4 regions of the Streptomyces zhihengii genome follow, and region 1 is predicted to be linked to each of the others. Evidence: riboswitches for the same ligand, from Rfam matches in the RefSeq annotation. Region 1 holds a riboswitch; each other region holds the start of a gene.

Region 1 (2,843 bases):
GCGCCTCCCGCACGGGGACGCGGGAGACCCCGTAGCGGCGAGCGAGCTGCTCCTCGGTGAGCCGGCTGCCGCGCTCGAAGACACCGGTGACGATGTCGTCGCGAATCGCCGTGCATACAGAGTGCGCGGGAATGCGCATGGCCGAACCTCCGTCTGATCCGCACGAAAATCTGCACCGATTGACTCGTGTCCGGCGACTCTATTCCAGTCCGCGGGATTTTCCGAAGGCCGAGGGGAATCCGTGGATATCTTCTGGGCTTTTGGCCGGAATCGGAAGGCCGGATCGCGGGCGCGGACGGCCCCGCCGGACCGGGCGGCCGGATCGCGGGAGCGGACGACCCCGCCGGACCGTCCCTACCGCATCGCGGGAGCGGGACGGGCCCGCCGGCCGGGCGGCCGGACAGCGGGCGCGGGGACGGCCCCGCCGCCCCTCGTGCACCCCTGCCACGCACGACAGCCCCCGGCGCGGTGCCGGGGGCTGTCGGAGGCGGTGCGGGTCAGACGCTGACGCCGCGGGCGCGCAGATACGCGACCGGGTTGATGTCGGAGCCGTACTCGGCCGTGGTGCGGGCCTCGAAGTGCAGGTGGGGGCCGGTCGAGTTGCCGGTCGAGCCGGACAGTCCGAGCCGCTGGCCCGCCATGACCTGCTGGCCGACGGAGACGGCGATCGACGACAGGTGGCCGTACTGCGTGTACGTGCCGTCGTTCATACGGAGGACGACGTTGTTGCCGTACGCGCCGCCCCAGCCGGCCTCGACCACGGTGCCGGCGCCGACCGCGACGACGGTGCTGCCGGACGCGGCGCGGAAGTCGACGCCGGAGTGGCTGCCGGAGGACCAGAGGTTGCCGCCGGTCTGGTAGCCGGTCGTCACATGGGAGCCGGCGACCGGGATCCGGAAGGCGTTCAGCCGCTTGCGCTCGGCCTCGCGGGCGGCGCGCTCCTTGGCCTCGCGTATCTCCTTGGCGCGCGCCTCGGCCTTGCGCTTCGCCTCGGCCTCGGCCTCGGCCTTCGCCTTGGCGCGGGCGGCGGCCTCGGCGGCCTCCTTCTTCTGCGCGGCCGCCTGGTCGGCGATCTCGTCGGCGATGGACCCCATGGACACGATCTGGGTGAGGCCGGTGTCCTCGACGGAGGCGGCGGCCTCGGCGTCGGCGGCGACCGCCGGGGAGGCGAGGGTGCCGATGACGCCCGCGGTGGCGAGGGTCGCGACGCCGGCCAGGTTCGCGCTCCTGCGCGTCAGGCGGCTCGGGGCACGGTGCTTCCCGGTGGCACGGGTGAACGCCATGAAGAGGCTGGTCCTTTCCTTCCTTCTCGCCTACCGGGTTAGCTGACGGGTTCGGAGCAGGAAGGTCTCCTACGGGCACCTCCGCGGACGAAGGCATCCGATTCACCCCAGGGACTGCATGGGTCCCCGGCTCCCCAGGCTCGCGCCTGACGGGGACTCGGCGATGACTGTCCGATGCCGCGGGCGCGGCGGGGTTTCGGCGAACAGCCGGATCGACGCTAGGCAGGCCGCCAGTCGATCACCAAACGGAACGGCGCTTTTGTCACGCATGCCACAGGACAGAGAAGGACGCTCTCCCCAAAAGGGACAAGGGACGGGAAACGAGGGGACCCCGGCATCACGCATCGCACCGGGGTCCCCTCGCCACCTCTTCGCCCCTTTTCGGGCGCTTTCGCGCCTGCCGGGGCCCGGCCGGTCAGCCGGTGACGACGCTCACCTCGCCGATGCCGAGCGCCTTGACGGGCTCCGCGATCTGCGAGGCGTCGCCGACCAGGACCGTCACCAGGCGGTCCACCGGGAAGGCGCTGACCGCCGCGGCGGTGGCCTCCACCGTGCCCGTGTCGGCCAGGCGCGCGTACAGCCGGGCCTGGTAGTCGTCCGGGAGGTGCTGCTCCACCTGGTCGGCCAGGGTCGCCGCGACGGAGGCCGCCGTCTCGAACTTCAGCGGGGCGACACCCACGAGGTTCTGCACGGCGACGTCGCGCTCGGCGTCGGTGAGGCCGTCGGCCGCCAGGGTGCGCAGCACCTTCCACAGGTCGTCCAGCGCGGGACCGGTGTTGGGCGTGTCCACCGAGCCGCTGATGGCGAGCATCGCGGCACCCGATCCGTCGGGGGCCGACAACAGCACCTGCCCGAAGGCCCGCACGCCGTAGGTGTACCCCTTCTCCTCGCGCAGCACCCGGTCCAGACGGGAGGTCAGCGTGCCGCCGAGGCAGTAGGAGCCGAGCACCTGGGCCGGCCAGACGCTCGCGTGGCGGTCGGGACCGACACGGCCGATGAGGAGCTGGGTCTGCACGGCGCCGGGACGGTCGACGATGACCACCCGGCCGGTGTCGTCCGCGGTCACCGGCGGGACCGGACGCGGGGACGCCTTGTCGCCCGTCCACGCGCCGAGGGTCTCCGCGAGCACGGCGTCCACGTCGGTGTCCGCGAGATCGCCGACGATCACACAGGTCGCCGTGGCCGGCCGGACGTGGGCCTCGTAGAAGGCGCGCACGGCCGCGGCGTCGATCCGCGACACCGTGTCCTCCGTGCCCTGGCGCGGACGCGAGACACGCAGGGTGGGCGGGAACAGCTCGGCGGAGAGCTGCTTGGCCGCCCGGCGGGCCGGGTTGGCCATCTCGTGCGGGATCTCGTCGAGCCGGTTGCGCACCAGCCGGCCGACCTCGCCGTCGGCGAACGCCGGGGCGCGCAGGGCGTCGGCGAGCAGGCCGAGCGCCTTGGGCAGACGCGACGCGGGGACCTCCAGGGAGACCCGGACGCCCGCGTGGTCCGCCATCGCGTCCAGCGTGGCGCCGCAGCGCTCCAGTTCGGCGGCGAAGTCCTCGGCGCTGTGCTTGT
Region 2 (2,843 bases), 1.5 Mb from region 1:
CGCCCGCTGGATCAGCAGCAGCACGAGGTCGGCGGCGACGGCGATGACGACGCAGAGCACGGACGCGGTGAGCACCTGGGCCTTGAAGTAGGTGTTCATCCCGGCGTAGATGAGATTGCCGAGCCCGCCGTGTCCGACGATGGCCCCGATGGTAACCAGGGAGACGGCGGAGACGGTGGCGATGCGCAGTCCGGCCATGGCCGCGGGCAGCGCCAGCGGCAGTTCGACCGCGCACAGCAGGCGCACGGGACCGTAGCCCATGCCGCGCGCGGCCTGCCGGGTCTCCTCCGGCACGGCGCGCAGTCCGGCGAGGATGTTGCGCACCAGCAGGGTGAGCGAGTAGAGGACGAGGCCGGCGACGACGAGCGCGGCGGAGAGCCCGTAGACGGGCAGCAGCAGCGAGAACATCGCCAGCGAGGGGATGGTGTAGAGGATCGTCGTGAGGCCGAGGACGGGGGCCGCGGCCCATCCCCAGCGGCGTGCGGCGACGGCGAGCGGGACGGCGAGGACGAGCCCGATGAGCACCGCGAGGAAGGTGAGCCGCAGATGCTGGAGCACCGCGTCGGTCAGGATCTGGCCGCGGCTGGACAGATAGTCGCCGCAGATCCATTCGTTGCGCGCGAGGCAGTCGTCGGGGGGCGCCGTCATCTGTCCATTGCAGCGTCGGCACGGCGGGGGCGCGCGCTGGGTTGCGCCTTTCCAGGAGCAATGAAAGGCCGGAGGGAGGTCACCGGAGCCGGCGCGGAGGGAAATGCGGCCGGGGCCTTTCCGCCGACGTGTGCGTCGGCGGAAAGGCCCCGGTGCGGTGCGGCGGCCCGTGGGCCGTCGGGTCCGGTCAGTAGGGACCGTTCACGTTGTCGATCGAACCGTAGCGGTCGGCCGCGTAGTTGCAGGCGGCGACGATGTTGGCGACCGGGTCGTACTGGTCGTTCGCGGTGCCCTCGACGTGGTAGGCGTCGAAGGTCGGCTTGATGACCTGGAGCAGACCCTTGGACGGCACGCCGTTGACGGCGTTGATGTCCCAGTTGTTGATCGCCAGCGGGTTGCCGGAGGACTCCCGCATGACGTTGCGGTGGATGCCCTCGTAGGAGCCGGGGATCCCGTGCTTCGCCATGATGTCGAGCGACTCGCGGATCCAGCCGTCGAGGTTGTCGGCGTAGGTCTTGGCCGCGGCGGGCTTCACGGCCGGGGCGCTCTTGCCGGCGACGGCGGGGACGGCGCGCTTCTCGGAGCGGTCGGCGCGCGCGGTGTCGGCGGTGCGGTCCGCGGGCGCGGCCTTGGCGCCGATGGTGAGCTGCAGGCCGGGGCGGATCAGCGACGGGTCCGCGCCGATGTTGCGGCGGTTGTCGTTGTAGAGCTTCTTCCAGCCGCCGGAGACCGACTGCTTCTCGGCGATCTTCGACAGGGTGTCGCCGGCGACGACGGTGTACGTCTTGGCGGCCTTCTTGGCGGGCGCGGGGGCCGTGACGGCGGCCTTGGCGGCGGCCGGCTGGGCGGCGCTCGCGGAGGTCGCGGCGATCACGGGCAGGACGAGCGCGGCGCCGCCCGTGCCGGCCACGAGAAGGCCACGGGTGAGACGGCGGGACCGGTTGCGGCGGTGCTTGCCGATTGCAGGCATGACGAATTCCTCTCCGTCGCCTGCGAGGTGAGCTGTCGGGTTCGGGCTGGAGATGCCCGGCCGCGCGGTGCACGGCTTCACCCCGAGCCGTGGCGGCGTCGGGCCCGGATGTCTCCGGGCCGTCCTCCGTCACGGCGGCCTACCTGGTTCCCCCGCTCCTGCCGTCGAAGTCTCTGGTCGGGTGTCCGGACAGCGGCAGGATTCGGCGTCCTGTCCGGAATGCCGTGACCGTAGGCGAGAGGGACGCAAAGGAACAAGCCTGGAATTCACAACCGCAATGCGGCACACCCCGATGAGCCCGGCAAATGATGTTGAAGCAATTCCGACGGCCCATCAATTCACGCAGGGGGATGGGGAAATGCGGCCGGGAAGATCAGCTTTCACGGCCCTTCGCGTGACGGATGTCACCAGCCGCGACACAACCACACGACATCATGCCAATGCTCAACGAAACGGACATCAGGGGCGAGTGGGAAACCCGGGGATCAAGGTCCGGCATTCGCGGGACTTTTGGGAATTAATGCCCGATTTGCACTACATCGTGCCGGGTGCGCCGCGCACCAGGATGCGCCGGCCGGTGACCCGCTCCGCCGACAGGGCGATCCACAGGTCCCGCTCCCCGCCCGCCCAGGGCTCGGAGTACGCGAGGCCGTCCAGCCGGCTCACCCCCGCCTCGTCGGTGACCGTCCGCGCCGTGCCGACCACCAGCACGCTCCAGCCCTGGCTGAACGCCTCGTCGATGTGGTCGACCTCGAACGCCGTCTCCCCGCCCGCCGCCCTGCCGGGCAGCGCGCCGGAGGAGGTCCGGAAGGCCACCTCGCGGTCGGCGACGACATAGTTCACCGGCAGGATCGCGGGGCCGTCCGGCGCGGTCACCGCGACCCGGCCGACACCGTGCGTACCCAGCAGCGTCCAGCACTCGTCCGTCTCCAGCTCGACCAGCCGCGGGTGGTACCCGGCGCGCCCCACTCCCCCGGTCAGCTCCGCGTCCCCGCCCGTCAGCGCCGTGACCGTGGTCTCCAGGGCGTCGGCGAGCCGCAGCAGGAAACCCATCCCGGGGGCGGCGGGCTTCTCCTCCAGGTACTCGATGTACCCGGGCGCCGACGCGGCCCGCAGGGCCAGCTCCTCCCGGGAGAGCCCGAGCTGGCGCCGCCGGGCCGCCACCCTGCGGCCGATGTCGCCGCTCGTGCGCCCCCCGTCCGGGCCGGCCGCTTCCGAGTGCGCT
Region 3 (2,843 bases), 2.1 Mb from region 1:
CCGGCACCCAGGAGGAATAGGTGTCGGCCGTGTCGACGAAGTTGCCGCCCGCCGCGGTGTACGCGTCGAGGACGGCGAAGGACTGGGTCTCGTCGGCGGTCCATCCGAAGACGTTGCCGCCGAGGGAGAGCGGGAAGACGTCGAGACCGGACCGGCCGAGGGTGCGTAGAGAGGTCATGAGCGGTCAACCGTATGATCCCGCTCCGCTATTCCGCGGCGGCTCCGCCGACGTGGCCCGCCGGCCCGTTCCGCCGCCCCTGCCGGGACCCCGGCCCGGCAGGGGTGACTCCGCGGCAGGTGCCCGGACACGGGTCCGCCGGCCCAGGCGTCGGGGGGTGAGCGCCGGGACCGGCGGGGTCCGTCGGAAGGTGTGCCCGTGCGGCGGGCGGCCGGGGTCAGACGGTGAGGCCCTTGCCCCGCAGCCAGGCGAGCGGGTCGATGCCGGAGCCGCCCGCGGTGTGGACCTCCATGTGCAGGTGGGGCCCGGTGACGTTGCCGGTGGCGCCGACGCGGCCGATGGTCTCGCCGGTGGTGACCTTCTGCCCGGCGCTCGCGGTCATCGACGACAGGTGGGCGTACCAGACCTCGGTGCCGTCCTCGAGCTCCAGCACGATCCGGTAGCCGTACGAGCCGGACCAGCCGGCCGAGGTGACGGTGCCGGTGTGAACGGCCTTGACCGGGGTACCCGTCGGCGCGGCGAAGTCCAGTCCGGTGTGCTGGCCGGAGGACCACATGGAGCCGGACTCACCGTAGGTGGAGGTCAGGGTGTACGAGGAGGTGGGCAGGGACCAGCTCCTGGCGAGCTCGGCCAGGCGCTCGGCCTCGGCCTTGGCCCGGGCGGCCTCCTCGGCCTTGCGCTTCTCCTCGGCGGCCTGCTTCTCGGCGGCCGACTGCTGCTTCGCGGCCTGGGCGGCGGCCTGTTCGGCGGCCGACTTCTCCGCCGCGGCCTTGGCCTCGGCGTCGGCCTCGGCCCGCTGCTGCTCGGCCTGCTGGAGGATCCGGGCGCGCAGTGCCTCGCCCGCGCCGGCCGCCTGCTCGCCGCCGGCCCGCTCGCCGCTGTCGGCGACCGCGGTCATCGCGGTGAGCGGGGCGTGGTTCGCGGTCCCGTCGCCGTCCGAGTCGTCGGAGATCAGCGAGCCCACACCCGGGAGGGAGGAGGCGTCGGGAAGGTGGTCGGTGATGGAGTCGGGCAGGGATATCGACACCGCGGGCTTGTCCTGCGCGGTGGCCATGCCACCCGCGCCGACGGCCGCGATGACGCCGACTCCGAGAACGGTGGAGCTGCGGGCGAGTCCGCCCCGCTGCTTGGCCACGCGGTGCCGCCCGCGCACGGGCCGGATGGTCTCCTCGGTCGGATTCCACTCCTCGTACGACCGTTCCGGGGCGTCGCCGCCGAAAGAGGAAGGGGCGAACGGGGCCTCGGGGGCAGGCATGTTGGACGCCACGAAGGCGTACTCCTTTCCTTCCTTCTCGCCTACCGGGTTAGCTGACGGGTTCGGAGCAGGAAGGTCTCCTACGGGTGCCATCGGCCGCGCACAGAGCGGCAGATGATGCCCGATTCACCCCAATGAGTGGTTCCCCGGTTCCCTTGCGGAATTCGGCGCGCGCGTACGGTGCCGCCACTGGCGACGGCTGGGACGACCGCGTTGCGTTATCGAACGTTAATAGACGGCGGGGCTGGATTCCAAGCCGTTCCGACTGATCGTTAACGACTGTGGCCAGGACTTATCGGGACAGAAGCAGCCGGAATCGGGCGACTTGATCGACCTTCAGACGGGCCACGGGTTCTGATGGTGTGTCAGATGTTATGCGCAGTGGCATTCCCCGACTACGCACGGTGCCCGCCCACCGACCGGCCCCACGCCACCGTGCGCCCGCGCCCTTCCGCCGGGGTGCCAGGCCCCGGCCTGTCGGGCCGCTGCGCCGACCGCTCGGCCGGGCCGCTGGATCGACGGCTCAGTCGGCGGGGACGACCGGAACCGTACGGCGCCGGTCCGGCTGCCCCGCCGAGGGCCGGGCCACCGCCATCAGCGCCATGTCGTCGGAGGGCCCGCCCCCGGAGTAGCGCCGCACATCGTCCACCAGGGCGTCCAGCAGTTCCTCCGGGCCGGGGAAGACACGCCCCCGCAGCCGCTCGCCCGGGTCGTAGAAGACGCCGTGCGCGTCCCGCGCCTCGGAGAGGCCGTCGGTGTAGAGCAGCAGGGTGGAGCCGGCCGGCAGCGGGTACGCGTCCGCCCGGTCCGGCCCGCCCCCCAGGTCCCCCATCCCGAGCGGCAGCGCCGGCTCGGTCGGCGCGAGCGACACCAGCGAGCCGTCCGCGTGGAGCAGCAGCGGGTCGGGGTGGCCCCGGTTCACCAGCCGTACCGCGTACCCGTCCCCGGGCGGGCCGCCCGCCCGTACAGCGGGGATCTCGCCGATCACGGCCGTGGTGAAGCCCTCGAAGGCGTCCAGCCCGGGCCGCCGCACACCCTCGCGTTTCAGCGCCCGCTCCAGCCGCTGCGCCACGGCCTCCAGCGTGCTCTCCTGCTCGGCCGCCTCCCGGAAGGACCCGACCAGCACGGCGACCGCCGAGACCGCCTCCATGCCCTTGCCCCGGACGTCCCCCACGATCAGCCGGACGCCCCAGGGGGTGTCCTGCACGGCGAAGAGGTCGCCGCCGATGAACGCGTCCGCCTGCGCGGCCTCGTACCGCGCGGCGACCTGGAGCCCGGCGATCCGGTCCTGCGGTTCGGGCAGCACGGCGCGCTGGGCCGCCTCGGCGATCACCCGGGCCGAGGCCAGGCGTTCGCTGCCCAGCCGTACGACCCGGTTGATCAGCAGCGCGACGGCCGAGACGGTGGCCA
Region 4 (2,843 bases), 2.7 Mb from region 1:
CGAGCTCCGGGCCGATCTGCTCGATGACGGCGAGGACGGCCTTCTCGACGCCCTTGCCCTGGTAGCGGTTCTGGTCACCGTCGCGGAGCTCGAGGGCCTCGAACGCACCGGTGGAGGCGCCGGACGGAACGGCAGCACGACCCGTGCTGCCGTCGTCGAGGCCAACCTCGACCTCGACCGTGGGGTTGCCTCGGGAGTCGAGGATTTCCCGGGCTACGACGACGTCGATGGACGGCACGAGCATCTCCTTCTGGGATGTGACGCGAGAAAAGTGCAGAGGTCTGCTTGGCCTTGCGACAAGAGCCTAACCGGCGCGGCGGCGTACGCCGGGCCGATGCCCGCCCCCTGGGACGAAAAAGGGCATCAAGACCCTCGCGGACGGACAAACCCTCTGCTTCTACCCGGCGGTAACCGGGGTGGACCCCGACGGGACCGGGGGCGGTGCGGGTGGGGACGGCGCGGTGCGGGTGCGTTTTGGGGTGCGGGTGGGGACGGGGGCGCCGGCGGACCGGGGCGCCCGGCGGGGCGGGGGGGGGGGCGCCCGGGGCGGCCGGGCGGGAAGGGGCCGCACACGGGCCCGGCCCGGCGCCTTCGGGGGAAGGGGGCGCCGGGCCGGGAGCGGTGGGGGGAGGGAGCGGGTCAGCGCAGGTGGAGCTGCTGGCCCGGGTGGATCACGTCGGCGTCCTCGACGACGTCCTTGTTGAGCTCGAACAGCTTCTTCCAGCCGCCCTCGACCTTCTCGGCCGTGGCGATCGAGCTGAGGGTGTCGCCGGCCACGACCTTGTACTCGCCGTCGCCCTTCTTGAAGCTCTTGGCCTCGGCGGCCTTCTTCGGCGCGGGGGCCTCGGCGCGCTCGGAGCGGGTGGTCGGGGCCTCGGCGCGCTTCTCGGCGGGCTTCTCGGCGGGCTGCTCGGCGGCGCCGCCGTCGTAGGAGGCGCTGGACAGGCCGACGCCGCAGCTCGGCCAGGCACCCTTGCCCTGGCCGGCGAGGACCTTCTCGGCGACGGCTATCTGCTGGGCCTTGCTGGCCTGGTCGGCGGTGGACGCGTAGGCGGTGCCGCCGTAGGCCGCCCAGGTGGAGGCGGAGAACTGCAGGCCGCCGTAGTAGCCGTTGCCCGTGTTGATGGACCAGTCGCCGCCGGACTCGCACTGGGCGACCTTGTCCCACTCGGAGGCGGTCGCGGCCGAGGCGGAGCCGGCACCCAGCAGCGGGGCGGCGATGACGGCGCCGGTGACGCCGGCGAACGCGGCGACGCGGGCGAACTTCGACGGGCGGCGGTGCTTGGCGATGCCGGAACGCAGCATGAAGTACTCCTCACCGACGCCTGCGAGGTGAGCTGTCGGGTTCGGGCCGGAAAGTTGCCCGGCCGCGCGTCCTTGCGCGCGGCTCCACCCCTAGCCGTCACCGGCGTCCTCGTCGGACGGCCGGGCCGGCACCTACCTGGGTCCCCCGCTCCTGCCTTCGGCGCTTTTCGAGCGTCGACTGTTCCCCCCGACCGACGGCAGGATTCGGCGTTTCGGTCAGCGGTGCCCGCGGTGGCGAGCGATTCGACCGTAAACACACCGCTCCCCGATGTTCAAAGACGAACATCGGGGAGAATTCGGACGAACCGCCGTCGATGTCAGGGGTGTTTCCGCAGGTCGTGGCCGAGATGACCGAAATCGGCCGCCGAAAAGGGCGAGTTGCGGCAAAGAGACCCTTGTCTCACTCGCACAGAACGGACATTTACCAGCGAACCAACCCGCCGGACGACTCCGTGAACTACTCCTGCTCCAGGCCGAGATCGAGGCTCTGACCGGGCAGGATGAGGTCGGGGTCGTCGCCCACGGTGGCCTCGTTGGCCTGGTAGAGCGCGGTCCAGCCGCCGGGGACCTCGCGCTCGTCGGCGATCGCCCAGAGACTGTCGCCGGCCTGCACCGTGTACGCCCCGGCCGGAGCGGAGTCGGTCACACCGTTGCGTGCAGATCCGTCACCCCGTGAGGCATGACGGGCGTTTTCGCGCTCCTTGTCCGCATTGCCCTCATTGCTTCCACTGGCCCCATCGGTCTGGCCCTCCGCCCCGGCGTCCTCGCGGGCGGGCTCGCCGCGGTGCTTGCCCGTGGCGCCGTCGGCTGGCGCGGGCGCCTCCTCGGTGGCGTCCGCGTCCTCGGACGCCTCCTTCTCGCCGGCCTCGGGGGTGGCGGCGGGGCCGGTGGCCCCGGGGCTCGGCGTCGCGCTCTTCTCCGGCTTCTTGCCGAACCCGGACTCGCGCTCGGGGGCCACCTCGCGCTTGGTGGTGTCCCGCGCGCCCTCGCTCGCGCCGGCTTCCGGCGTCAGCAGGTCCCCGGGCAGACCGCCCGGGTCGACGCCGCTGTCGGAGCCGTCGTCCACCAGACCGGCCACGATCGAGCACGCCTGCCACGCCTCGGGCCCCTGGGCGTCGAGCACCTTCTCCGCGACGGCGATCTGCTGCGAGCGGCTGGCGAGGTCCGCGCTCGGCGCGTACGCGGTGCCGCCGAAGCTCTCCCACGACTCCTGCGAGAGCTGGAGGCCGCCGTAGAAGCCGTTGCCCGTGTCGATGGACCAGTTGCCGCCGGACTCGCACTCGGCGACCCGGTCCCAGGTGGAGGCGTCGGCCGCGGACGCGGAGCCCGCCCCGAGCAGCGGGATGGCGATGGCCGATCCGGTCACCCCCGCCGCGACGACGATGGCCGGTGCCTGACGGGGGCGGCGGTGACGTCCGTTCCCGGAGCGCATGCGGTTGCCTTTCGCGTGACTGCTGAGGCCCGTGTGACCGGATGAGGTCCTCGGGTGGGGGTGAACGTAGCCGCATTCGAACGCAAGTCACAAGTCGATGCAGCGC

The links. Region 1 has a riboswitch for cyclic di-AMP ahead of JE024_RS09285 (M23 family metallopeptidase). Riboswitches for the same ligand answer to the same signal wherever they lie in the genome.
Region 2: it holds a riboswitch for cyclic di-AMP, as region 1 does, so the genes downstream of both, JE024_RS03375 (LysM peptidoglycan-binding domain-containing protein) here and JE024_RS09285 (M23 family metallopeptidase) in region 1, are expected to answer to the same signal.
Region 3: it holds a riboswitch for cyclic di-AMP, as region 1 does, so the genes downstream of both, JE024_RS18460 (M23 family metallopeptidase) here and JE024_RS09285 (M23 family metallopeptidase) in region 1, are expected to answer to the same signal.
Region 4: it holds a riboswitch for cyclic di-AMP, as region 1 does, so the genes downstream of both, JE024_RS20905 (LysM peptidoglycan-binding domain-containing protein) here and JE024_RS09285 (M23 family metallopeptidase) in region 1, are expected to answer to the same signal.

The regions. Positions count from the first base shown of each region.
Region 1 covers NZ_JAFEJA010000001.1:2,278,865-2,281,707, forward strand. Annotated here, with positions in the region: gene JE024_RS09280 (GntR family transcriptional regulator) at 1-139, opposite strand, end outside; gene JE024_RS09285 (M23 family metallopeptidase) at 498-1,283, opposite strand; cyclic di-AMP (ydaO/yuaA leader) riboswitch at 1,296-1,456, opposite strand; gene JE024_RS09290 (M16 family metallopeptidase) at 1,699-2,843, opposite strand, start outside.
Region 2 covers NZ_JAFEJA010000001.1:785,356-788,198, forward strand. Annotated here, with positions in the region: gene JE024_RS03370 (ABC transporter permease) at 1-648, opposite strand, end outside; gene JE024_RS03375 (LysM peptidoglycan-binding domain-containing protein) at 836-1,618, opposite strand; cyclic di-AMP (ydaO/yuaA leader) riboswitch at 1,623-1,836, opposite strand; gene JE024_RS03380 (helix-turn-helix domain-containing protein) at 2,153-2,843, opposite strand, start outside.
Region 3 covers NZ_JAFEJA010000001.1:4,393,610-4,396,452, reverse strand. Annotated here, with positions in the region: gene JE024_RS18465 (aldo/keto reductase) at 1-178, opposite strand, end outside; gene JE024_RS18460 (M23 family metallopeptidase) at 396-1,445, opposite strand; cyclic di-AMP (ydaO/yuaA leader) riboswitch at 1,457-1,613, opposite strand; gene JE024_RS18455 (PP2C family protein-serine/threonine phosphatase) at 1,957-2,843, opposite strand, start outside.
Region 4 covers NZ_JAFEJA010000001.1:4,936,813-4,939,655, reverse strand. Annotated here, with positions in the region: gene eno (phosphopyruvate hydratase) at 1-238, opposite strand, end outside; gene JE024_RS20905 (LysM peptidoglycan-binding domain-containing protein) at 640-1,305, opposite strand; cyclic di-AMP (ydaO/yuaA leader) riboswitch at 1,308-1,478, opposite strand; gene JE024_RS20900 (LysM peptidoglycan-binding domain-containing protein) at 1,763-2,737, opposite strand.